Regions from separate parts of the Oryzomicrobium sp. genome, predicted to be linked through region 1. Evidence: riboswitches for the same ligand, from Rfam matches in the RefSeq annotation. Region 1 holds a riboswitch; each other region holds the start of a gene.

What was found. Region 1 has a riboswitch for cobalamin ahead of V7Z98_RS13990 (TonB-dependent receptor). Riboswitches for the same ligand answer to the same signal wherever they lie in the genome.
Region 2: another riboswitch for cobalamin. It lies ahead of V7Z98_RS11095 (TonB-dependent receptor); the one in region 1 lies ahead of V7Z98_RS13990 (TonB-dependent receptor).
Region 3: another riboswitch for cobalamin. It lies ahead of bluB (5,6-dimethylbenzimidazole synthase); the one in region 1 lies ahead of V7Z98_RS13990 (TonB-dependent receptor).

What each region holds. Positions count from the first base shown of each region.
Region 1 is NZ_DAISLS010000013.1:112,695-120,458, forward strand. Features, by position in the region: gene V7Z98_RS13980 (ribonucleoside-diphosphate reductase subunit alpha) at 77-2,974, shown strand; gene V7Z98_RS13985 (ribonucleotide-diphosphate reductase subunit beta) at 2,971-4,179, shown strand; cobalamin riboswitch at 4,316-4,572, shown strand; gene V7Z98_RS13990 (TonB-dependent receptor) at 4,769-7,048, shown strand; gene V7Z98_RS13995 (MotA/TolQ/ExbB proton channel family protein) at 7,068-7,676, shown strand; gene V7Z98_RS14000 (DUF2149 domain-containing protein) at 7,654-7,764, shown strand, end outside.
Region 2 is NZ_DAISLS010000010.1:89,700-97,463, forward strand. Features, by position in the region: gene purD (phosphoribosylamine--glycine ligase) at 24-1,301, shown strand; gene hemF (oxygen-dependent coproporphyrinogen oxidase) at 1,381-2,286, shown strand; cobalamin riboswitch at 2,505-2,749, shown strand; gene V7Z98_RS11095 (TonB-dependent receptor) at 2,921-5,287, shown strand; gene V7Z98_RS11100 (hypothetical protein) at 5,393-6,664, shown strand; gene V7Z98_RS11105 (hypothetical protein) at 6,764-7,003, opposite strand; gene V7Z98_RS11110 (heme biosynthesis HemY N-terminal domain-containing protein) at 7,080-7,764, opposite strand, start outside.
Region 3 is NZ_DAISLS010000019.1:12,814-20,577, reverse strand. Features, by position in the region: gene V7Z98_RS16880 (DUF2189 domain-containing protein) at 233-1,039, opposite strand; gene V7Z98_RS16875 (phosphoribosylaminoimidazolesuccinocarboxamide synthase) at 1,174-2,115, opposite strand; gene V7Z98_RS16870 (DUF3422 family protein) at 2,186-3,481, opposite strand; gene fba (class II fructose-bisphosphate aldolase) at 3,683-4,747, opposite strand; gene bluB (5,6-dimethylbenzimidazole synthase) at 4,852-5,655, opposite strand; cobalamin riboswitch at 5,702-5,922, opposite strand; gene V7Z98_RS16855 (GlsB/YeaQ/YmgE family stress response membrane protein) at 6,063-6,329, shown strand; gene pyk (pyruvate kinase) at 6,485-7,764, opposite strand, start outside.

The DNA.
Region 1 (7,764 bases):
GGTTCGGCCGCAACGGCCGCCAAGCACCGGCCTCCGCGCGCCCCCAGGCTCCCCGGCCCGTCACGGGGAGATCCGCATGCACCATCCTTCCAGCGCCATCGAGCAGGGCCACGGCCCGGCCACCAGCCCTTCCGCGCCCTTGCCCACCCTCGAAACCGGCGCCGAGCTGCCGGGCAGCCCGGCCTACACCCCGGGCCTGGGGGTGAGCGTCGACGCCCGCAGCTTCGAGGTGATCCGCCGCAACGGCGCGGTGGTGGCCTTCAACCCAGACAAGATCGCCGTGGCCCTGACCAAGGCCTTCCTCGCGGTGGAAGGCCACCAGGGCGCCACCTCGGCCCGCGTCCGCGACGTGGTGGGCGAACTCACTGCCACCGTGGTCCAGGCGCTCACCCGGCGCCTGCCCGGCGGCGGCACGGTGCACATCGAGGACATCCAGGACCAGGTGGAACTGGCCCTGATGCGTTCCGGCTCCCACGACGTGGCCCGGGCCTACGTGCTCTACCGGGAGAAACGGGCCGCCGAGCGGGCCGCGGCACGGGCGGCCCAGGCCACCGACGAGCGCGCCGACGAGCCGGTGCTGCATGTGGTGGACGGTGAGACCCGCCGCCCCCTGGACCGGGCCGCCCTGCTGGCCACGGTGCAGGAAGCCTGCGCCGGCCTGGCCGACGTTTCCGCCGAAACCGTGCTGGAACACGCCCTGCACAACCTCTACGACGGCGTGCCGGTGGTGGCGGTGCGCCAGTCCCTGGTGCTGGCCGCCCGCACCCTGATCGAGCGGGAGCCGGCCTACAGCAAGGTTTCCGCCCGGCTGCTGCTCGATTCGATCCGCGTCGAGGTGCTGGGCCAGCCCACCGCCCACGGCGCCATGACCGCCGGCTACGCCGAGTATTTCCCCCGGGCCATCCGCCGCGGCATCGCCGCCGAGCTGCTCGACCCGCGCCTGGCCGAATTCGACCTGGAGGTGCTGGGCCGCGCCCTGGTGGCCGACCGGGACCTGCAGTTCGACTACCTGGGCCTCCAGACCCTCTACGACCGCTACTTCCTGCACGAGGACGAGCAGCGCATCGAGCTGCCGCAAACCTTCTTCATGCGCGTGGCGATGGGCCTGGCCCTGAATGAGATCGACCGGGAAGCCCGGGCCATCGAGTTCTACAACCTGCTCTCGTCCTTCGACTTCATGAGCAGCACGCCGACCCTGTTCAACAGCGGCACCCGCCATTCCCAGCTGTCGTCCTGCTACCTGACCACCGTCTCCGACGACCTGGAAGGCATCTACCAGTCGGTCAAGGAAAACGCCCTGCTGCAAAAGTACGCCGGCGGCCTGGGCAACGACTGGACCCCGGTGCGGGCCCTGGGCAGCCGCATCAAGGGCACCAACGGCAAGAGCCAGGGGGTGATCCCCTTCCTCAAGGTGGTCAACGACACCGCCGTGGCGGTGAACCAGGGCGGCAAGCGCAAGGGGGCGGTGTGCGCCTACCTGGAGAGCTGGCACCTGGACATCGAGGAATTCCTCGAACTGCGCAAGAACACCGGCGACGAGCGCCGCCGCACCCACGACATGAACACGGCCAACTGGATTCCCGACCTGTTCATGCAGCGGGTGCTGGCCGGGGCCGACTGGACCCTGTTCTCCCCCAGCGACACGCCCGACCTGCACGACAAGTACGGCAAGGCCTTCGAAGCCGCCTACACCGCCTACGAGGCCAAGGCCGACCGGGGCGAGATCAAGCTGTTCAAGCGCATTCCCGCCGTGCAGCTGTGGCGCAAGATGCTGACCATGCTGTTCGAGACCGGCCATCCCTGGATCACCTTCAAGGACGCCTGCAACCTGCGCTCGCCCCAGCAGCACGTGGGCACCGTGCATAGCTCCAACCTGTGCACCGAGATCACCCTCAACACCTCCGACACCGAGACCGCGGTGTGCAACCTGGGCTCGGTGAACCTGCCGGCCCACCTGGTGCAGGTGGACGGCCAGTGGACCCTGGATCAGGCCAAGCTCAAGCGCACCATCCGCACCGCCATGCGCCTGCTCGACAACGTGGTGGACATCAACTTCTACGCCACCCCCAAGGCGCGCAACGCCAACGTGCGGCACCGCCCGGTGGGCCTGGGCATCATGGGCTTCTCCAACTGCCTCCAGGAAATGGGCCTGCCCTACGCCTCGGACGAGGCAGTGGTCTTCGCCGACCGTTCCATGGAAGCGGTGTGCTACCACGCCTACTGGGCCTCCACCGACCTGGCCGAGGAGCGGGGCCGCTACTCCAGCTTCACCGGCAGCCTGTGGGACAAGGGCATCCTGCCCCTCGACTCCCTGCAACTGCTCGAAGACGCCCGGGGCGGTTTCGTCGAGGTGGACCGCGGCGCCACCCTGGACTGGGAGGCCCTGCGCCAGCGCATCGCCCAGGTGGGCATGCGCAACTCCAACTGCGTGGCCATCGCCCCCACCGCCACCATTTCCAACATCGTCGGCCTCTCGGCCTCGATCGAGCCCGAGTACCAGAACCTCTACGTGAAATCGAACCTGTCCGGCGAGTTCACCGTGGTGAACGACGCCCTGGTGCGCGACCTCAAGGCCCAGGGCCTGTGGGACGAGGTGATGGTGGCCGACCTCAAGTACTTCGACGGGTCCCTGGCCCCCATCGACCGCATCCCGGCCGAGCTCAAGGCCCGCTACGCCACCGCCTTCGAGATCGACCCGGTGTGGCTGATCGAGGCCGCGGCGCGGCGCCAGAAGTGGATCGACCAGGCTCAGTCCCTCAACCTGTACGTGGCCGTGGCCTCGGGCAAGAAGCTGGACGAAATCTACAAGCTGGCCTGGAAGCGCGGCCTCAAGACCACCTACTACCTGCGCACCCTGGGCGCCACCGCCATGGAAAAGACCGGCGCGCCGATCGACCGGGCGGCCGTGTCTGCCGCCCCGGCCGAACCCAAGTTCTGCTCCATCGACAACCCGGATTGCGAGGCCTGCCAATGAGCGCCTTCCTGCTCAACGACTGGGACGACGGCCCCGCCGTCGCAACGCCCCCTGCCCAGGCCCCTGCGCCAAACCCCGCGCCCATGGCCGATCTCCAGGCAGGAATCTTGGAAAGCCGCGCCCCTATTGGTTCTTCGACCATGCCGACCGGAGAACAAGCACTGGCGCGGGCTTCCACCTTGCATCCGGCAGGGTTGTCCCTCGCCCCGATCAACCCGGAGGACAAGCGGGTGGTGAACGGCAAGGCCGACATCAACCAGCTCGCCCCCTTCAAGTACCCCTGGGCCTGGGAGTTCTTCCTCAACGCCAACCGCAACCACTGGACGCCCCTGGAAATCTCCATGGCCCAGGACGTGCACGACTACAACCACAAGCTGACGCCGGCGGAGCGCCACGTCTTCGAGAACGTGCTGTCCTACCTGACCACCTCCGACATCCTGGCCATGCGCAACATCGGCCTGGCGGTGATGGAAAAGATGAGCGCCCCGGAATTGCAGATCTACCAGGCCCGCCAGGTCTACGAAGAGGCCCTGCACACCTGGACCTACCAGCACTGCATCGAGAGCCTGGGCCTCAACCAGCAGGAGATCTACAACCGCTACCGGGTGGTGCCGCAGATCCACGGCAAGATCGCCCTGGCCAACCGGCGCCTGGAGCGGGTGATGCGCTCCGACTTCGACCTCACCGACCGGGACAACCTGCACGAATTCGCCCTCTCCTACCTGTTCTTCGCCGGCATCTTCGAAGGCTGCTGGTTCTACAACGGCTTCACCCCCATCTTCGCCCTGCAACGCCGGGGCCTGATGAAGGGCACCGCCGAGCAGCTGCAATACATCATGCGCGACGAGGTGCTGCACTGCGCCTTCGGCATCCGGGTGGTGCGCCAGCTGTTGCAGGAAGAGAACCTGACCCTGGACCCGGCCGCCGTGAAGGCCCTGTGGGAAGAAGCGGAAGCGGCCGAAGCGGCCTACGCCGGCTACATCCTGCGGGAGCCCATCCTGGGCTACAACGCCGACCTGCACCGGGGCCAGTTCCGCTTCATCGCCAACCGCCGCGCCCGCCAGCTGGGCCTCTCCGAGCCTTTCCCCGGAGCCGAGAACGTGCTGCCCTGGCTCGACGAGCAGGCCAACATGCGCAAGGAGAAGAACTTCTTCGAGACCCGGGTCACCGAGTACCAGACCGGCGGCGCCCTGGCCTGGGAATGACGCCCCGCCGGCCGGGAGCCACGGAGCACCTGGCCGAAGCCAGGTCAGACTTTGGTCATAATTGTTCCAAAACGCGCTATCATCGCCCCTCTTTCCGGACGGGACGGCCCTGCCGACCGGAACACGACACGCAGTACAGGGCCACGCAGTCAAAGGTGTCCGGCGGCAGCAGCCGCCGGGTGAAACGGGAACGAAGTAACGGCCTAACCGCCGCCAAGCTTCGGCTGCCCCCGCAACGGTAAGTGAGCGCGGATGCGCCACGGCCCCTCCTCCCCGGAAGGGCCAGCCACTGAAACCGCACGTGACCCCGGATTTCCGGGCGCGCGACGGCTTCGGGAAGGCGACGCATCAAATCTCACGAGCCCGGAGACCGGCCTTTGACGCCAACGTGCCGACCGCTTTCGCCAGCGGTCGCCAAGGCACGAGCCAAGCACCGGTCGCGGGGATGCGAACGGAGCCGCGTAGCGAAAAGCCCGGGTCGCCCCTAGCCGCACCATGCCCGTCCTCCGCGCACCGCCATTCCGGCGCGCCGCCTTTTCACCGCTGCTCCCTCCGCCCGGCCGGTCATCGACTGGAGTCACGAGAGAGCATGCGCAGCACCACCAAGAAAAAGATCATCGCCACCGCCATCGCCGCCTGTTTCACCCAGGCCGGCGCCTTCGGCGAGGAACGGGAACCCGACAACGACAAGCACCTGGCCAACGTGGTGGTCAGCGCGGCGCGGATCGCCCAGAGCACCCTGGAAGCCCCCGCCAGCGTCACCCTGGTCGATAGCGACACCCTGGACGCCTCCGGCGCCGTTCGGGTCGGCGACGCCCTCACCGCCAAGGTACCCAGCCTTTATCTGCGCGGCGGCCTGGGCAACACCTCGCGCATCAACAGCGCCCCCATCGTTTCCCTGCGCGGCCAATCCCAGGGCCGGGTGAAGATGATGGTGGACGGCATCAGCCTGAGCGACGGCAACAGCGGCGGCCTGTCCAGCCTGCTGGGGCTCAACGTCGGCGACGTGGAACGCATCGAGGTGGTACCCGGCCCCGGCTCCGCCCTGTACGGCAGCGACGCCATCGGCGGGGTGGTGAACATCATCTCCAAGGCCCCGACCAAACTGGAAATCGACGCCAAGATCAGCCGCGGCTTCGGCGACGGCGAGCGCAACGCGGTGGAAGCCAGCTACCGCAACAAGTGGGCAAACGGCCTGGCTGCCTCCATCGGCATCGGCTACGAGGACATGGCCGGCTACGCCAAGAACGACTTGGTGGTGGTGCCGGTCGGCACCACGGGCACCGGCAGCAATGCCGTCCAGGGCGGCCAGCGCACCACTACCGTCACAGGCGCGCCGGCCTACATCGTCGGCGACAAGGGCGCCACACCGTCCCACGCCGCCTTCGCCAACGCCAAGTTCTACTTCGACATCGACGCCCAATCGCGGCTGTTCGCCGGCTTCGCCCGGACCGAGGGCAAGATGGGCTACCAGAACTTCAACAACTACCTGACCCGCAACGGTGTGCCCCTGGCCCTGCCGGCGAGCAACGTCTCGATCAACGGCGACAAGCTCGGCTCCCTCAAGGAAAGCAGCTTCTGGAATTCCAGCAACCCCAACAGCCGCGAAGAGAACCGCTACTTCGCAGGCTACGACGGCAAGGTGGGAAGCGCCGACCTCAAGGTCAACCTCGGCTACTTCGACCGGGACAACTACTACGTCGGCGCCGGTACCGGGGCCACCTTCGCCGGAGGGCCAGGCACCAGCACCAACACGCCCAACACCACCCTGGATGCCTCCGCCCAGGTGGGCTTCGGCATTGGCGAGCACCACTACCTGATCGCCGGGGTGGCCGCCAACCGCAGCACCCTGAACCGCAAGGTGTACCAGCTCGCCAACTGGCGCCAGCCGGAAAACAGCCGCACCGGCGCACTGAACGAGGAATCCTCGGGCAACAGCGACACCCGCTCCCTGTTCCTCCAGGATCAGATCTTCCTCACCGACGCCTTCACCCTCTACGTGGGCGGACGCTACGACTACTGGACCACCCGGGGCGTGGCCAAGAAGTATGTGGGCACCCCGGTCGGTACGGTGGATTCGCCCGAGCGCTCCGACTCAGGCTTCTCGCCCAAGGTCGCCGCGGTCTACCGCTGGAACGAGCGCCTCACCCTGCGCAGCTCCCTCGGCACCGCCTTCCGCACTCCGTCCAACTACGAGATGTACGCCACCCCCAGCGTGAGCGGCAGCCGCCTGCTCATCGCCGACCCGACCCTGAAGCCGGAAACGGCCACCTCCTGGGACCTGGGAGCGGAAGTCGCCCTGCCCGGCAACGGCTTCGCCAAGGCCACCTATTACCGTACCCGGCTGGACGACATGATCTACCGCAAGACCAGCCCCTACAGCGGCCCCCTGGTCGGCGTCACCACCAACGCCACCATGACCAACGCCGGCGCCGCCCGGATCGAGGGCATCGAACTGAGCGGCGAGATGCCCCTGACCGGCTGGCTGCGGGCGTCGGCCAGCTACACCTGGACCGACAGCGAGATCACCCGCGACGACAGCAACAGCGGCCTGCTTGGCAAGCGCCTGCGCTACGTGCCCAAGAACATGGCCAGCGTCGCCCTGGACGCCCAGTGGCAGAAGTGGCGCGGCTACCTCTCGGCCATCTACACGGGCCAGCAGTTCAGCAACGAGGACAACAGCGACGTGGTCAAGGACGTCTTCGGCGGCACCAGCAAGTACTGGCTGGCCAACCTGCGGGTCAGCTACCAGATCGACAAGCACCTCAAGGCCAGCGTGGCGGTGAACAACCTGCTCGACCAGAAGTACTACGAGTACTACCTGATGCCCGGGCGCTACACCACTGTCGAACTGAGCGCCTCGTTCTGACACCTCCGGAGAACGCCCCATGGAAATCGTCACCCTCATCGAGCACCTGCTCTACCAGGTCTCCACCGCCCTCTACCTGCCGGTGATCGGCGGCTGCGCCCTGCTCGTCTGCTACATGCCGGTGCAGCTCGGCATGGCCCTGTTCGAAGCCTGGCAACGCCAGCGCGGGCGTTTTCCCGACCGGGACGGCTTTTCCCGCCGCCTGGCCCTGCTGCGCGGCCGCCACCGCCATGCGCCCCAGCGCCTGGCGATCGAGGTGGAGCGCCAGCTCCAGGCCGAGGAGCTGGCGCTGTCGCGGCGCCTCGATCGCATCCGCTTCGTCATCAAGGTGGGGCCGGCCCTGGGGTTGATGGGCACCCTGATCCCCATGGGCATTTCGCTGGCGGCCCTGGCCGAGGGCAACATCCCGAAGATGGCCGGCAGCATGGTCACCGCCTTCACCGCCACCGTGGCCGGCCTGGGCGCCGGGGTGCTGGCCTACCTGATCGCCCTGTCCCGGGAGCGCTGGGTGCGCGCCGACGTGCGCGAGATGGCCCACGACGCCGAGTTGGCCCTGGCCGACGCCGGACTGCCCCAGCCCCACCACCTGCAAGCGGAGGCCGACGATGCGGTTGCTGCAGCGGCGTAGGCGCTTCTCCCTGGACGGCGAGGCCCTGGAAGACCCCATCGCCGGGGTCGCCAACCTGTTCGACGCCAGCATCGTCTTCATCGTCTCG
Region 2 (7,764 bases), on a different contig from region 1:
ACAAACATAAGGAACGGTCCTCCATGAAAGTTCTCGTCATCGGTTCCGGCGGCCGCGAACACGCCCTGGCGTGGCGCCTCGCCCAGTCCCCCCGGGTGCACAAGGTCTACGTCGCCCCGGGCAACGCCGGCACCGCCCGGGAAGAGGCCCTGGAAAACCTGCCCATCACCGACCTCAACGCCCTGGCCGATTTCGCCGAGGCGGAAAAGATCCACATGACCGTGGTCGGCCCCGAGGCCCCCCTGGCCGCCGGCGCCGTGAACATCTTCCGCGAGCGGGGCCTGCGTGTCTTCGGCCCGACCAAGGAAGCCGCCCAGCTGGAGTCCTCCAAGGACTTCGCCAAGCGCTTCATGGCCCGCCACAACATCCCCACCGCCGGCTTCGAGACCTTCACCGACGCTGCCGCAGCCCATGCCTACGTGGACCGCCAGGGCGCCCCCATCGTCATCAAGGCCGACGGCCTGGCCGCCGGCAAGGGCGTGGTGGTGGCCATGGACCTGGCCGAGGCCCATGCCGCCATCGACGACATGCTCGGCGGCAACAAGCTCGGCGACGCCGGCGCCCGGGTGGTGATCGAGGACTTCCTCGACGGCGAGGAAGCCAGCTTCATCGTCATGGTGGACGGCAAGAACGTGCTGGCCCTGGCCTCCAGCCAGGACCACAAGCGCATCGGCGACGGCGACACCGGCCCCAACACCGGCGGCATGGGCGCCTATTCCCCGGCCCCGGTGGTCACCCCACAGATCCACGCCAAGGTGATGCGCGAGATCATCCTGCCCACGGTGCGCGGCATGGAGGCCGACGGCATCCCCTTCACCGGCTTCCTCTACGCCGGGTTGATGATCGGCAAGGACGGCGGGGTGAAGACCCTGGAGTTCAACTGCCGCATGGGCGACCCGGAAACCCAGCCGATCATGATGCGCCTCAAGTCCGACCTGGTGGCCCTGCTTGAACACGCCACCAACGGCACCCTGGACCAGATCGAGGCCGAGTGGGACCGCCGCGTCGCCCTCGGCGTGGTGCTGGCCGCCGCCAACTATCCGGACACCCCGCGCAAGGGCGACATCATCGTCGGCCTGCCCGAGGGCAACGCCGCCTCTCCCGAGTGCCACGTGTTCCACGCCGGCACCGCGCAGCAGGACGGCCGGGTGGTGGCCTCCGGCGGCCGGGTGCTGTGCGTCACCGCCCTGGGCGAGAACGTCAAGCTGGCCCAGCAGGCCGCCTACGACGCGGTGGCCACCATCCGCTTCGACGGCATGCAGTACCGCCGCGACATCGGCCACCGGGCCGTGGCGCGCTGAGCGTCATCCAGCAGCACCCATAACCATAACGACGGGCGGCCATGACCGCCCGTTTTTCCATCCCCAGCGAGACCCCTCCATGGACATCCCCCAGCTCAAAGCCTACTTCACCGGCCTCCAGACGCGCATCGTCGCCGCCCTGGAAGCCTTCGACGGCCACGCCTTCAAGACCGATGCCTGGGAGCGCCCCGAGGGCGGCGGCGGCCTGACCCGGGTGATCGAGGAGGGGGCCTTCTTCGAGCGCGGCGGCGTCAATTTCTCCCACGTCATGGGAGCGCGCATGCCGGCTTCGGCCACCGCCCACCGCCCTGAGCTGGCCGGGCGGCGCTTCGAGGCCATGGGCGTGTCCCTGGTGCTGCACCCGCGCAACCCCTACTGCCCCACCGCCCACATGAACGTGCGCGCCTTCGTCGCCTTGAAGGACGGCGAGGCCCCGGTGTGGTGGTTCGGCGGCGGCATGGACATGACCCCCTACTACCCGTGGGAAGAGGACGTGCGCCACTTCCACAGTACCTGCAAGGCGGCCCTGGCTCCCTTCGGCGCCGACGTCTATCCGCGCTACAAGACCTGGTGCGACGAGTACTTCTTCTTGAAGCACCGCAACGAGCCCCGCGGCGTGGGCGGCGTGTTCTTCGACGATCTGGGGGCCGACGGGCTGGTGCCCTTCGAGCAGGCTTTCGCCCTCACTCAGGCGGTGGGCGACGCCTTCGTGCCGGCCTACCTGCCGGTGCTGGATGCGCGCCGCGACACGCCCTACGGCGAGCGGGAGCGGGACTTCCAGGCCTACCGGCGCGGCCGCTACGTGGAATTCAACCTGGTGTTCGACCGGGGCACCCTGTTCGGCCTGCAATCCGGCGGCCGCACCGAGTCGATCCTGATGTCCCTGCCGCCGGTGGTGAAGTGGCGCTACGACTGGCACCCGGAGCCGGGCAGTCCGGAAGCGAAGCTCTACGACGAGTTCCTCCGTCCCCGCGACTGGGCGTGAGGTATTTCCCCGGAGCCGCGCCGATAGGCGCTCTCCAGGGAGGCGTCGCTGAAACCAAGGCGGGGCGCGGAGTTCCAGGTGGCATGTCCGGAACCCCGCGCCCCGCTTGGCTTTTGGCCCGGTCCCCTTGGGGGTGCTGCGCCCTGTCATATGCGATCGGTCTGGACTGGGGTGATGACGCTGCTATACTCGCCCCTCGCGGTCGTGCCCGAGCGGTGCGGCCGACAGATCGCGCCGGTGCCTCGCCAGAGGCTTAAAACGGGAATGCGGTGCAGGCGGTTTTTCCGCCCAATTCCGCAGCTGTCCCTGCAACTGTAAGCGGCGAACGAGAAGCGCACGCGGACGGGAATCGCCCCGCTCCGCCGCCACTGGGCCCAATCCATGCCTCACGGATTGCCTGGGAAGGCCGCACTTCGAGTCTTGACCCGCGAGCCAGGAGACCTGCCGGCGTCTGGTCGCTCTTGCTTTGGCCCAGGGGATGGCCGAGGCACGGTGTCCTTCCGTCTGAGCGACGAACGAAGCGGCGAGGGCCGCATCGGTTCGCGCGGCAGACGTCCTTCGTGCCTCCTCCCGCGCCACCGACCGTTCGTGACGGCATGCCCTCGCCTTGTCGCAACCAGTCGACGGGGGAGACATGCGTCCACCTGCCTTATTCCGCTGCGCGCCGCGCACCGCCAACGCCCTGCTGTGCGCTGCCGCCTTGATCCCGGCTGCCGCCCTGGCCGCCGATTCCGATTCTGCCTCCGGCACCGAGACCGCCCTGGCCCCCATCCGGGTCACCGGCAGCCGCATCGACCTGCGCGAGGAGCTGTCGCCCGGGGTGGTGTCCGTGGCCTACCCGGACGACGTCAAGGGCGAGCACAAATCCATCCCCGAACTGCTCGACCAGATTCCCGGCGTCTATGTGCGCCGCGTGTCGGGCAGCGGCAGCTACACCACCGCCACCATCCGCGGCAGCGCCCCCAGCCAGGTCAACATCTACATCGACGGGGTGCCGCTCAATACCGCCAGCGAAACGGCAGCGGACCTGTCCACCCTGCCGATCAGCAACGTGGAGCGGGTCGAGGTCTATCGCGGCACTACGCCGGCCCGCTTTTCCGGCGCGCCGATCGGCGGGGCCATCAACATCGTCACCAAGAAACCCGCGGGGTTCAGCGGCAGCGTTTCGGTCGGCGCCCGGTCCTTCGGCGGCGCGCAGCAGAGCGCCAACCTGAATGTGCCGCTGCTGGGCGGCAACCTGCTGATCGGCCTGGACAACGACCGCAGCGATGGCGATTTCAAGTACAAGAACTACGCGGTCGGCGGGCTCAAGAACCTGGTGTTCGGCGACGGGGTTTCGTATCTCGCCGATTCCGGCGACAGAACGACCGACATCAAGACGGGCCGGACGATTCCAGAAGAGCGCCGGCGCATGAACAACAAATCCGAGAAGCAGAACGTCCTGCTCAAATGGCAGGACGAGCGCTTCGTCCTCAAGTTCGCCCAGACCGACATGGAGCGCTATCTGCCCGCCGTGGTATTGACCGCGTCGTCCGGAATCGGCGCGCAAACCACGGATCTGCCCTGGGTGGACACGTTTTATCGCCAGCGCCGCCAGCAGCGGATCGAGCAGCAGGAGGGACTGGCGGGCTGGCGGGACAACTTCGGCAATCTGGGCCTCAGCCTCAACCTCACCTGGTTGGACAAAAACCAGACGTTCCGCAACCTGGACTTCAATCCGGCCACCAACTATATCGGTGAGCGCTGGACCGACTACCGGACCAAACGCTACGGCATCGCCGGCGACGCCACCTACGCCTTCGGCGATGGCGGCGCCTTTTCCCACCTGTTCGAGATCCACGCCGAGCGTTATTGGGAAACCCTGTTTTCGGACATCAGCGGCCGCACGCCGGCCTCCGACTTCATCCCCGAATTCCGCCGCATCAAGACCAACCTGCAAGTCCAGGACACGGTTACCGTCGCCGCCCTGGGCAACCTGCAGGTCACGCCCATCGGCCGCCTGGAAAAGCTCGAAGGCCCGGTCATCGGCAGCCGCTGGTCGCCCCTGGCCGGCCCCGCCGGGCAATACGACTGGGAGCCCACCGGCAGCCTGAGCGTGAAGAAGCATTTCACCAGCGGCTGGCAGGTGTTCGGCAACTACGGCAATTACATCCGTTACCCCAATTTCTACGAAATCTACGGTAACGGCATCGGCTACGTGCCGGGGGCCGACAGCAACGGCCGGGCCATCCAGTTGAAGCCGGAAACCGGGCGCAACGGCGACTTCGGTTTTGGTTGGGACGGCCGCCTGGGCGAAAAGCTGCGCGGGGGCTTCCGCCTCACCTATTTCCAGCGCGAGGCCGACAACGCCATCACCCTGTACGCGACGCCGCTTGCGGCCAAGTACATCAACTCCGGCGACACCCTGACCCAGGGGGTGGAGCTGGAAGGCAAGCTGGCCTGGAGCGACCGGGCCGACCTGCAATTCGCGGTGACGCAGCAGGAGGGGCGCTACGTTAACGGCGGTTGGTACTACAACGGCGGGACGAGCGGCACGGAGCGCTTTCCCGGCAAGACGGTGCACACCCTGTACACGCCCCTGCTCGTGGCCAATGCGCGACTCAATCTCCATTTCCTCGGGGGGCGCCTGACCACCTACGTCGAGGGCAAGCACACCGGCCGCACCTACACCGACGTTACCTCCTGGGAAAACTCCCTGACCACCTTCGACCTGGGGGCGCACTACAAGATCGACAAGGGTTGGCGCCTGTCCGCCGGGGTGATCGACCTCTTCGATGCCGGACCGAGGCAGACGGCCGGTGGCCGCGTCACGGCGGTCCCCTATAACCGCTACGGGTGCACCCCCAGCGCCCCCGTCATCACCGGCGACCCGGGCACCGACTGCGCCATCATGGGCGGGACGTGGGGTTCGGTGTACTCCGAGCTGCGCGAGGTGAAGTCCAACGTCGGCTATCCGCAGCAAGGCCGAACCTTCTACACCACCCTGGCCTACACCTTCTGACCGGCGCACAGCGGGACATGCATCCGCAGCACCGGTCACGAACCCCGCCGGGCGGCGCTGCCGCGCAAGTGGGCTCTTGCGTTTCTTCATTGAAGGAGCAACACGATGGCAACGACTTTCACCGCTTACAGCGTGTATTACTACGACAACCAGACCCCGCCCGTCGGGCATGGCATGGCGGGGCGCATCGTCGACAACGGGAGCACGGTGACCCCGCTGCCTGACCTGAAAAAAACCGACCTGAACGGCGACCCCAAGGTGGAAGGGTTCGCCGACGGGGGCGGCACCCTGCGCATCGCGGTGACCGACTACACCGCCGGAACGGCCAGGCCCGCCTACGTCTATGGCGCGGCGGTGCCGGGGACGCCGGCCACGGCCACCTGGTCCAACGTCACCAACCTCTATTCCCTGGTCAAGTTCGGCAGCTACCTCTACGCCATCGACTACGACAATGCCCGGGTGGTGGAAATCAATGCCACCACCTACGCCCAGACCGGGGTGTCCTACACCCTGCCGGCGGGCCTGACGCCCAGCGGCTTCATTGCCCACGGCCAGGCCTTGGCCGTGGTCGGGGGCAATCTCTACGGCTTGTTCACGTTCGTCGACAGCGCCTGGAGCAATTACGCCAACAGCCTGTTGGTGCGCTTCACCGTCAGCGGCGGCAGTTCGATCAGCGTCGGCGCCAACGCCTACAACGGCAATTTCGCCAAGAACGCCTTTTCCCTGGCCCCCCAGAGCAACGATCTGTACGTGGCCGCCATCGGCGGCTCCCAGATGGCGGGCAGCTACAACCCCGCCTCCCGCCTGCAAAAGATTGACTACACCGCCGCCAACCTCGGTGCCGCGGCGGTCATCGACGTGTTGAGCCCCAGCGCCGCCTTCCCCTACGAGTTCCGCGACATCAGCTTCAAGGGAACTACCGCCTACATTCTGCTCGGCGCCTACAACAGCAGCTGGCAGATGGCGGGCAAGCTGGTCAGCACCAGCGACTTCTCCACCTTCGTCACGGTCAACGACTTCAGCGGCGGGGCGCCGGGCTACTTCTGGTCCGCCCAGTACACCGCCGACAACGACCGCATCTGGTTCGCCCGGGGCAAGCAGATCCTGGTCTACAGCGCCTCCAGCCCGGCTGCGCCGGTGGCCACCCTGGGGCTGACGGCGGGCAGCCTGATTTCGACGGGGGAGCTGTTCGACAACCTCAACGACCTGGCCTACGTCGGCGCCCTCGGGGCGCGGACCACGCTGCGCGGCTACCGTTCGCCGCTCCAGGCGTCCCGCACTGCCCGGGCCGTGCAGGGCCGCACCCTGGCCGCCGGCCGCCCCGAGCTGACGGCCGAGCAGCTGGCCCTGCTCGACGAGGACGAAGCCACGGCATGACGCGGCGCATGGGGGACGGTCCTGCCGTAAGGCGGGACCGTTAACGGCAAAGGGGCAACGGCGCAGGCCGTTGCCCCTTTGTTCATTCACCTGACGGGTTTACTTCAGCCTGCCGGTCACCACCTTGACCCGGGCGGGGTCCTTCACGTCCAGGTCGCCGCCGGCCCCGGCCAGGTTGCCGCAGGTGCAGGCCGACTTGACGTGGGGGACTGAATTGACGATGCCGGTACAGTCCAGGCATTCGTAGTAGAACTCGGCGCCCCGGGGCAGCTCCGCCGGGCTGGGGGGAGGCTCCACCGGGGTGAAGCGGTAGATCTTGCGCAGGTCGATATTCAACATCACGGTCCCTCCTGAGAGTTATGTTTTTGCTGTGATGGTGCTGGTGCCTGCGTCCCGAATGCGATCAGGAATGCGATCAGGACAGGGCGGGTAGGGCGGCGGCCCGGTAGTGGCGGTTGGCCTGGTCCTGGCGTTCCAGCTGGTCGAATAGCCGGGCCAGTTCCAGGTGCGCATCCCGGGATTCGGCCACCGACAGGGAGGCTTCCAGATAGCTCTGGGCCTTGCCCCACAGTTGCTTGCGCTGGCACAGACGGCCCAGGGCGAGCAGCAGGTCGGCGTCGTCGCTGTGCTCCTTGAGCCACTTCTCGGCCCGGGCGATGCGCGGCGTGGCGTCGCCGTCGTCGATCAGGCCGTAGAGGCGGATCAGGTGCGACGACCATTCCTTGTCCAGGTGGTTTTCCAGGGTGTGCAGGGCTTCCGCCGGCGCCCCCTGGTCGCGCAGGGCCTCGGCCACCGCATAGGCGGTGCGCGGCGTCATCTCGCTGGCGGGAATCTGCCGGGCGTAGGCCAGGATCGCCCGGGTGTCGCCGGTGCGGCGCTGCAACGCTTCCCGGTGGGCCAGGCTGATGGTTTCCCGGGCCAGCTCGGGCACCAGGGCGTTGCGCTTTTGCAGCAGGCGGGTAAGGCGGATCACCTCGTCCCAGTCCTTGCGCCCCTGCTGGGCCTTCAGCTCCAGGCGCAGGGCGGCGATGTGCCGGCCCGAGGCGTCGTAGAGGCGGCGCAGGGCGGTCACGGCGTCGTTGAAGCGGCGCGCTTCGACC
Region 3 (7,764 bases), on a different contig from region 1:
TGGGCGCAGGGCGGAAAACGCATCCGCCGCCAGGGGCGGCGGGATGAAGATGGCGGCGGCGGATCGGCCGCCTCGGGTAACTGATCTGGGCCGCGCTGTCATGCCCCTGGCGGACCATCTGGGCAAACCCCGCGCCAGTCGTGGCTTTCCAGAGGGGGGGGCTGGAGAGCTAAGCGGGGCGCGGAGTTTGACGGGGGCCTCGCGCAGGCCAAGGATTGGCGCGGTCTCGGGCCTATTCTACAAGCTCCCGGTAGGCGTGCCATGTGGCATGGCCGAGCAGGGGGACGATCACCACCAGGCCCACCATGAAGGTGGCGAAGCCGACCAGCACCAGGGCGACGATCAGGCCGGACCAGAGCAGCATCGGCACGACGTTTTCAGACACGGCGACGATGCTCGCCTCCACCGCGTCGGACAGGCGCCCGCCCCGGTCCACCAGCACCGGGGCGGTGACCACCGAAACCAGGAAGCACAGGGCGGCGATCACCCCGCCGGAGAAGATCCAGGCCATGGCCAGGATTGGGTGGCGGGGCGAGAGGAACACTTCCCGCAGCAGCCCGGCGAAGTCCCACAGGTCGGCGCTGCCGAGCAGAAAGGCGAGGATGGCCACGGTGAGCCGTTCCCAGCAGAAATAGAACAGGGCGAGCAGCGCCCCGTAGGCGGCCAGGGGGCGCCAGCGGCGGCGCAAGCCGGCCAGGGCGAGCAGGGCGTCCACCGGCTCGTCGGCGGCGATGCGCCGGGACAATTCGTAGAAGCCCACGGCGAGCAGCGGGCCCACCAGCAGGAAGCCGGACAGGGCGGCCATGGCCGATCTCGGGTGTTGGTCGCCCACCAGCAACGCGGCGAAGCCGATGGCAGCGAACAAGGCGCCGAAGGCCAGGCTGGCGGCCGGGGTGCGGCGCAGGTCGGCCAGGCCCAGGCCCAGCCAGGCGAATGGCCGGAGCGGCGCCACGCGGCGGATGCGCAGCTGGGCCGAGGTGAGGTGGGGGGATGAAGCGGAAGGGGCCGGAGTAAGGTCCGGCGGAGAACCGGTGAGCATCGCCGCCTCCAGGGGTCAGGGGTACGGATATGACCCCGGGAGCGACGATGTGGTTCGCCTGGCCGTCGTACCGCAGTGCAGCGTGTCGTGGTGCGCTGCGGCAAAGCGCCGCCGGCGGGGCGATGCGCGGAGGCTCAGTCGGCCAGGGGATGGCCGGCCAGGCGCTCGAAGGCTTCCCGGTACTTGGCGGCGGTGACGGCGATCACCTCGTCGGGCAGCTGCGGGCCCGGCGCCTTCTTGCCCCAGTCCTTGAGGGTTTCCAGGTAGTCGCGCACGAACTGCTTGTCGAAGGACGGCGGGTTGCGGCCTTCGGCCCACTCGTCCCGAGGCCAGAAGCGGGAGGAATCCGGGGTCAGGGCTTCGTCGATCAGGTGCAGGGTGCCCTTGTCGTCGATGCCGAACTCGAACTTGGTGTCGGCGATCAGGATGCCCCGGGTGGCGGCGTACTCGGAGGCCTCGGTGTACAGGCGGATGGCCACGTCGCGGGCCTCGGTGGCCAGTTGGGCGCCGGTCTTGCCGGTGCCGTAGAGGGCGTCGGCGAGCACCGCGGCGCAGTGGGTCTGGGCCTGCTCGAAGGAGATGTTCTCGTCGTGGTCGCCCACCTCGGCCTTGGTGGCCGGGGTGAAGATCGGCTCGGGCAGCTTGGCGGCCATCTTCAGGCCGGCGGGCAGCTTGATGCCGCAGACGGTGCCGGTTTCCTGGTAGTCCTTCCAGCCGGAGCCGATCAGGTAGCCGCGCACCACCGCCTCGATGGGCAGGGGCTTCAAGCGCTTGACCACCAGGGAGCGGCCGCGCACCTGCTCGCGCTCGTTTTCGGCCACCACGGTTTCCGGGTCGATGCCGGTGAGCTGGTTGGGAACGATGTGGGCGAGCCGGTCGAACCAGAAGTTGGCGGCCTGAGTGAGCACCTTGCCCTTGCCCGGGATCGGGTTGGGCAGGATCACGTCGAAGGCCGACAGGCGGTCGGAGGTGACGATAAGGAGCTTGTCGTCGCCCACGGCGTAGATGTCCCGGACCTTGCCCCGGGCGATCAGGGGCAGGCTGGCGATGGTGGATTCGAACAGGGCAGCGGTCACGGTAGGTTTCCTGAAAGTGACGGAATGAAAAGGGGAAAGGGCTAAAAGCAGGGGCAGGAAGCGGTACGGCTCAGTGCAGGCCTTCTTCCTCGGCGGCCAGGGCTTTGCGCATGCGGCGGATGCTGACCGCCACCAGGGCGCCGATGACCGGCACGGCGATGGCGGTGATGGCCTCGTAGGAGGGGCCGCCGGTCACGGGCTTGAGCCCCTTGTAGACGTAGGTCACCAGTTGGGAAGCGTAGTAGGTGATGGCCACCACCGACAGGCCTTCCACGGTTTCCTGGAGGCGCAGTTGCAGCTTGGCGCGCCGGTTCATCTGGGTCAGCAGTTCCTGGTTCTGGCGCTCCAGTTCGATGTCCACCCGGGTACGCAAGAGGGCGCTCTTGCGCGCGATGCGGGTGGACAGCTCGGTCTGGCGCCGCGCCACCGACAGGCAGGTGCTGATGGCCGGGGCCAGGCGGCGCTCCATGAATTCCTGGATCGGCGGAAAGCCGGGGACGCGCTGTTCGCGCAGGTCGCGGATGCGTTGCTGTACCAGGGTGTAATACGCCTCGGCGGCGCCGAAGCGGAAGGCGGTGCGGGTCACCGAGCGCTCCACCTCCGCCGCCAGACGGGTCAGGCGGGTGAGCAGGCCGCGCTCGTCCTCGGTGCTGCGCGCCTCGCCCATGCGGTCCATCAGGTCGGCCAGCTCGCCCTCGGCCCGGGCCAGGAAGCGGCCCACCTCCTTGGCTACCGGAAAGGCCAGCAGGGCCATCATCCGGTAGGTCTCGATCTCCAGCAGGCGCTGCACGGTGCGCCCGGCCTGGCGGTGGGTCAGGTGGTCGTCGAGGACCAGGAAGCGGGAATAGCCGTCGTGCAACTGAAAGTCGGAATACACCCAGGCAGCGTTGTCGGCCACCTGGGTCGCCACCACCGCGTCGCCGCGCTGGGCCAGGTCGGCCAGCACCGCTTCCGGCGCCATGTCGGCGGCGGGGCGCAGCTCGATGTGGGTGGCCACCATCACCGTGCCCGGGATGCCCGCCAGCCAGTCCCCCGGCAGGGCCGACAGAGCCGAGGTGTACAGGGGATCGCCGGGCTGGCGGCGGCGGAAGAAGGTGTAGCTGGAAAATTCGTTGTGCCGCTCCCACTTCAGGCGCAGGTCGCCGGCTTCCATCATCCAGTGGTCGCCCTGGATCACCGGGCACAGCTGGGTGCCCAGGGCGCCGCACAGCTGGTGCAGGTGGGCTTCCTCGGTGGCGGCGTCGCCGCCGTCGTGGAGCACCGCCAGGTAGCTGATCCATTCCGCCCCGGACAGCGCCATGGGCGGCCGGGAATGGACCTCGTCGTTGAGGCGCTGGCGCAGCGGGTGTTCGCGGAAGGCGGGCATAGGGATGGGCTAAAGGGTGGGGGCGCGGGTGGGGGCGAGAGTGGCGGTCGACTTTGCCAGCCGGGGCGGCGGCTGACAAGAATGCCGGTTCAGGCGATTTTGCTCCGGGCGCAACCCGTGCGACAGGGGGGCTTGCAAGCAAGACGGCATCGCCGTGGCGATGCCGTCCTGGTGCGGAGCAGGCGCGAGCCTGGTGAACGCTTAACGGACGATCTGGTTCAGTTCGCCCTTCTTGTAGCGCTCGGCCATCTTGTCCAGGGACACGGGCACGATCTTGCTCGCCTGGCCCTCACAGCCGAAAGCCTGGTAGCGGGCCACGCAGATCTTCTTGGCCGCTTCCCGGGCGGGCTTGAGGAAGTCGCGGGGGTCGAACTTGGCGGGATTTTCCACCAGGTAGCGGCGCACCGCGCCGGTCATGGCCAGGCGGATGTCGGTGTCGATGTTCACCTTGCGCACGCCGTGCTTGATGCCCTTGACGATCTCTTCCACGGGCACGCCGTAGGTTTCCTTCATGTCGCCGCCGAACTGGCGGATTTCTTCCAGCAGCTCCTGGGGGACGGAGGAGGAGCCGTGCATCACCAGGTGGGTGTTGGGGATGCGGGCGTGGATCTCGGCGATGCGGTCGATGGCCAGGATGTCGCCGGTGGGCTTCTTGGTGAACTTATAGGCGCCGTGGCTGGTGCCGATGGCGATGGCCAGGGCGTCGCAGTTGGTCTGCTTGACGAAGTCGGCGGCCTGGTCCGGGTCGGTCAGCAGCTGGTCGCGGGTCATGGTGCCCTCGGCGCCGTGGCCGTCTTCCTTATCGCCCTTCATGGTTTCCAGGGAACCGAGCACGCCCAGTTCGCCTTCCACCGACACGCCGATGGCGTGGGCCAGTTCGGTGACCTTCTTGGTCACGGCCACGTTGTATTCGAAGGAGGCGACGGACTTGCCGTCCTCTTCCAGGGAGCCGTCCATCATCACCGAGGAGAAGCCGGAGCGGATGGCGGCCATGCACACGGCGGGGGACTGGCCGTGGTCCTGGTGCATCACCACGGGAATGTGGGGATAGGCTTCCAGGGCGGCGAGGATCTGGTGGCGCAGGAACGGCTCGCCGGCGTACTTCCGGGCGCCGGCGGAAGCCTGCATGATCACCGGGGCGTTCACCTCGTTGGCGGCTTCCATGATGGCCCAGACCTGCTCCATGTTGTTCACGTTGAACGCGGGCAGGCCATAGCCATTCTCGGCAGCGTGGTCGAGGAGTTGGCGCATCGAAACGAGAGGCATGGTGGTCTTCCTAAATAGCAAAAGGCCCCGGGGGCGAAGGCGGGCATTTTACCCCGTTTCCTTGCGCTCCCGGAGCCCGGCCTACGGGCCGCGATGGCGGGGGGTCAGAGCTTGCGTTCCCGGGCCGCCCGGGCCTGGTCGGCTTGCAGGTGGGGCACCAGGGCCTCGGGCACCGGGGCGCCGAAGCGTTCGGCGTGGACCAGGGTTTCCAGGGGCAGGCGGGAGCGCCAGCCGGCGGATTCCAGTTCCGGCTTGGCGTAGAAGTGGCTGACCCGGCCGATGCACAGGTAGGCGATGGGAATCACCCGCTCGGGAATATCCAGGATTTCCTTCAGCCGCGCCTGGTGGAAGATCGACACCCAGCCGACCCCGAGGCCTTCGGCCCGGGCCGCCAGCCACAGGTTCTGCACGGCGCAGACGGCGCTGTAGATGTCCATCACCTTGAGGTGGGTGCGGCCGATCACCACCGGGCCGGCCCGGTCCCGGTCGCAGGTGATGCACAGGTTGATCGGCGCCTCCTGGATGCCTTCGAGCTTGAGCGAGCGGTAGAGGCCCTGGCGGTGCTGCTCGAACATTTCCGCCGCCTCCCGGTTGGCCTCGTCGAAGGCGCCGTGGACCGCCGCCTTGGTGGCCGGGTCCTTGACCACGATGAAGCTCCACGGCTGCATGAAGCCAACCGAGGGGGCGAAGTGGGCGGCGGTGAGCAGGCGCGACAGCACCTCGTCCGGCACCGGGTCGGGGAGGAACTGGCCGCGCACGTCGCGGCGCGAAAAGATGGTGTGGTACAGGGCTTCCCGGGCTTCGGCGGTGAAGTCCGGGTCCGGCTGGTGGCCGGGGGCGGCCGGGGCGGGAGTGGCTGGTGCGGCGAAAGGATGGCCGGCGGTCGTGCCGATGGGTTCGATCTTCATGGAGTCCCCTTGTGAAGAACGGTGGCGGGCCCGCCTGGCCGTGCGGTCCGTCGAATCCTTCCTGGCCGGTCTTCTGACTCGGGATCGTCCCGCCGGCGCGCCTTCCCGGCCCGGATCGCTGAAGGGTGCGATCCCGGTGGCCAGTGGCGTGTGCGTCGGCGGTCCCCCTCACAGCGTTGGGCACGTCGCGGAATTGCCCCGCCGGCAGGGCGGGGCGCACCGCGTTCCCGATTCTCCCTTGCGGGCACCTGGAAGGCGTGGTGGCTGCCCGGCGGACCGGGCGATGGCGATTCTAGCAAAGCCGGCAAGGCCAGGTGCGGGGGCGGGGCCGTCAGTCCGGTGGCGGAAACGTTCCGCCGTCGCCGCACTCCAACGGCTGTGAATGACAACGTGCAGAGGAGAGCGCCATGGGCTGGATCGTCACGCTGCTGGTGGGCGGCCTGATCGGCTGGGTCGCCAGCCGCGTCATGAATACCGATGCCCAGCAGGGCATCATCGCCAACGTCCTGGTGGGGGTGGTCGGCTCGGCCCTGGGGCGCTGGCTGTTCGGCGACGTGATCGGCATCGGCGCCGCCGAGACGGCCGGGGCCTTCTCCCTGGCCGGCCTGGCCTTCGGCGTGCTGGGGGCGGTGGTGCTGGTGGCCCTGCTCAAGGTGCTGGGCGTGTTCCGCTGAACCCGGGGGCGGGCGGCTGCATTCCGCACCCCATTGATGAAACCCCGCGCCCCTGGCCGATCTTCACGAGGCATGCCTCAAGATCGGCCAGGGGCGCGGGGTTTGGTGGAGGCATCGCGGAGATGTCCGTCCTGCTTGGGGTTTGGCGGTGTGGGTCAGCCGGTTTGCAGCTGATGGTCGCCGACCCGCACGATCTTCATGGTGTTGGTGCCGCCCGGGGTGCCGATCGGTTCGCCGATGGTGAGCACGATCAGGTCGCCCTTTTCCACCACGCCCTTGGCCAGCAGCAGCTGCTCGGCGTCGGCCAGCAGCAGTTCCCGGTCGGTGTGCTGCTCGCCCATGAGCAGGGGACAGACTTCCCGGTAGAGGGTCATGCGCCCCACGGCAGAGGCTTCGGGGGTGAGGGCATAGACCGGCACGCCGCAGTTGAGCCGGCTCATCCACAGGGCGGTGGAGCCAGACTGGGACAGGGCGGCGATGGCCTTCACCTTGAGGTGGTGGGCGGTCCAGATGGCGGCCATGGCCACCGACTGGTCGATGCGGGTGAATATCCGGTCGAGGAATTCCCGGTCCAGGGTGACCTCGGCCGAGCGCTCGGCCTCGACGCACACCCGCACCATGGCCTCCACCGTTTCCACCGGGTAATGGCCCGAGGCGGTCTCGGCCGACAGCATCACCGCGTCGGTGCCGTCGAGCACGGCGTTGGCCACGTCGGACACTTCGGCCCGGGTCGGCACCGGCGAGTGGATCATGGATTCCATCATCTGGGTGGCGGTGATCGCCACCTTGTTCTTCTCCCGGGCCATGCGGATCATCTTCTTCTGCAAGGCTGGCACGGCGGCGTCGCCCACTTCCACCGCCAGGTCGCCCCGGGCCACCATCACCCCGTCGGAGGCATCGAGCACCTCGGCCAGGTTCTCCACCGCCTCGGTGCGCTCGATCTTGGCGATCAGCAGGGCCCGGCCGCCGGCGGCGCGCATCAGCTGGCGGGCCATGTACATGTCGGCGGCGCTCTTGGGGAAGGACACGGCAAGGAAATCGACGCCCAGCTGGGCGGCGATCTTCAAATCCTCCATGTCCTTGGCGGTCAGGGCCGGGGCGGACAGGCCGCCGCCCTGGCGGTTGATGCCCTTGTTGTTGGACAGCTCGCCGCCGTGGCGCACCGTACAGTGGATTTCCGGCCCGGCCACCCGCACCACGTCAAGGACGATGCGGCCGTCGTCGAGCAGCAGCACCGAGCCGGCGGACACGTCCTTGGGCAGGTCCTTGTAATCGAGGCCGACACGCTCGTCATTGCCCAGGTTGCAGGCCGCGTCGAGGATGAAGGCCTGGCCCTTGGCCAGGGTCACCTTGCCCTCGGCGAACTTGCCGACGCGAATCTTCGGCCCTTGCAGGTCGGCCAGGATGCCCACCGGGCGGCCCACCTGCTCGGCGG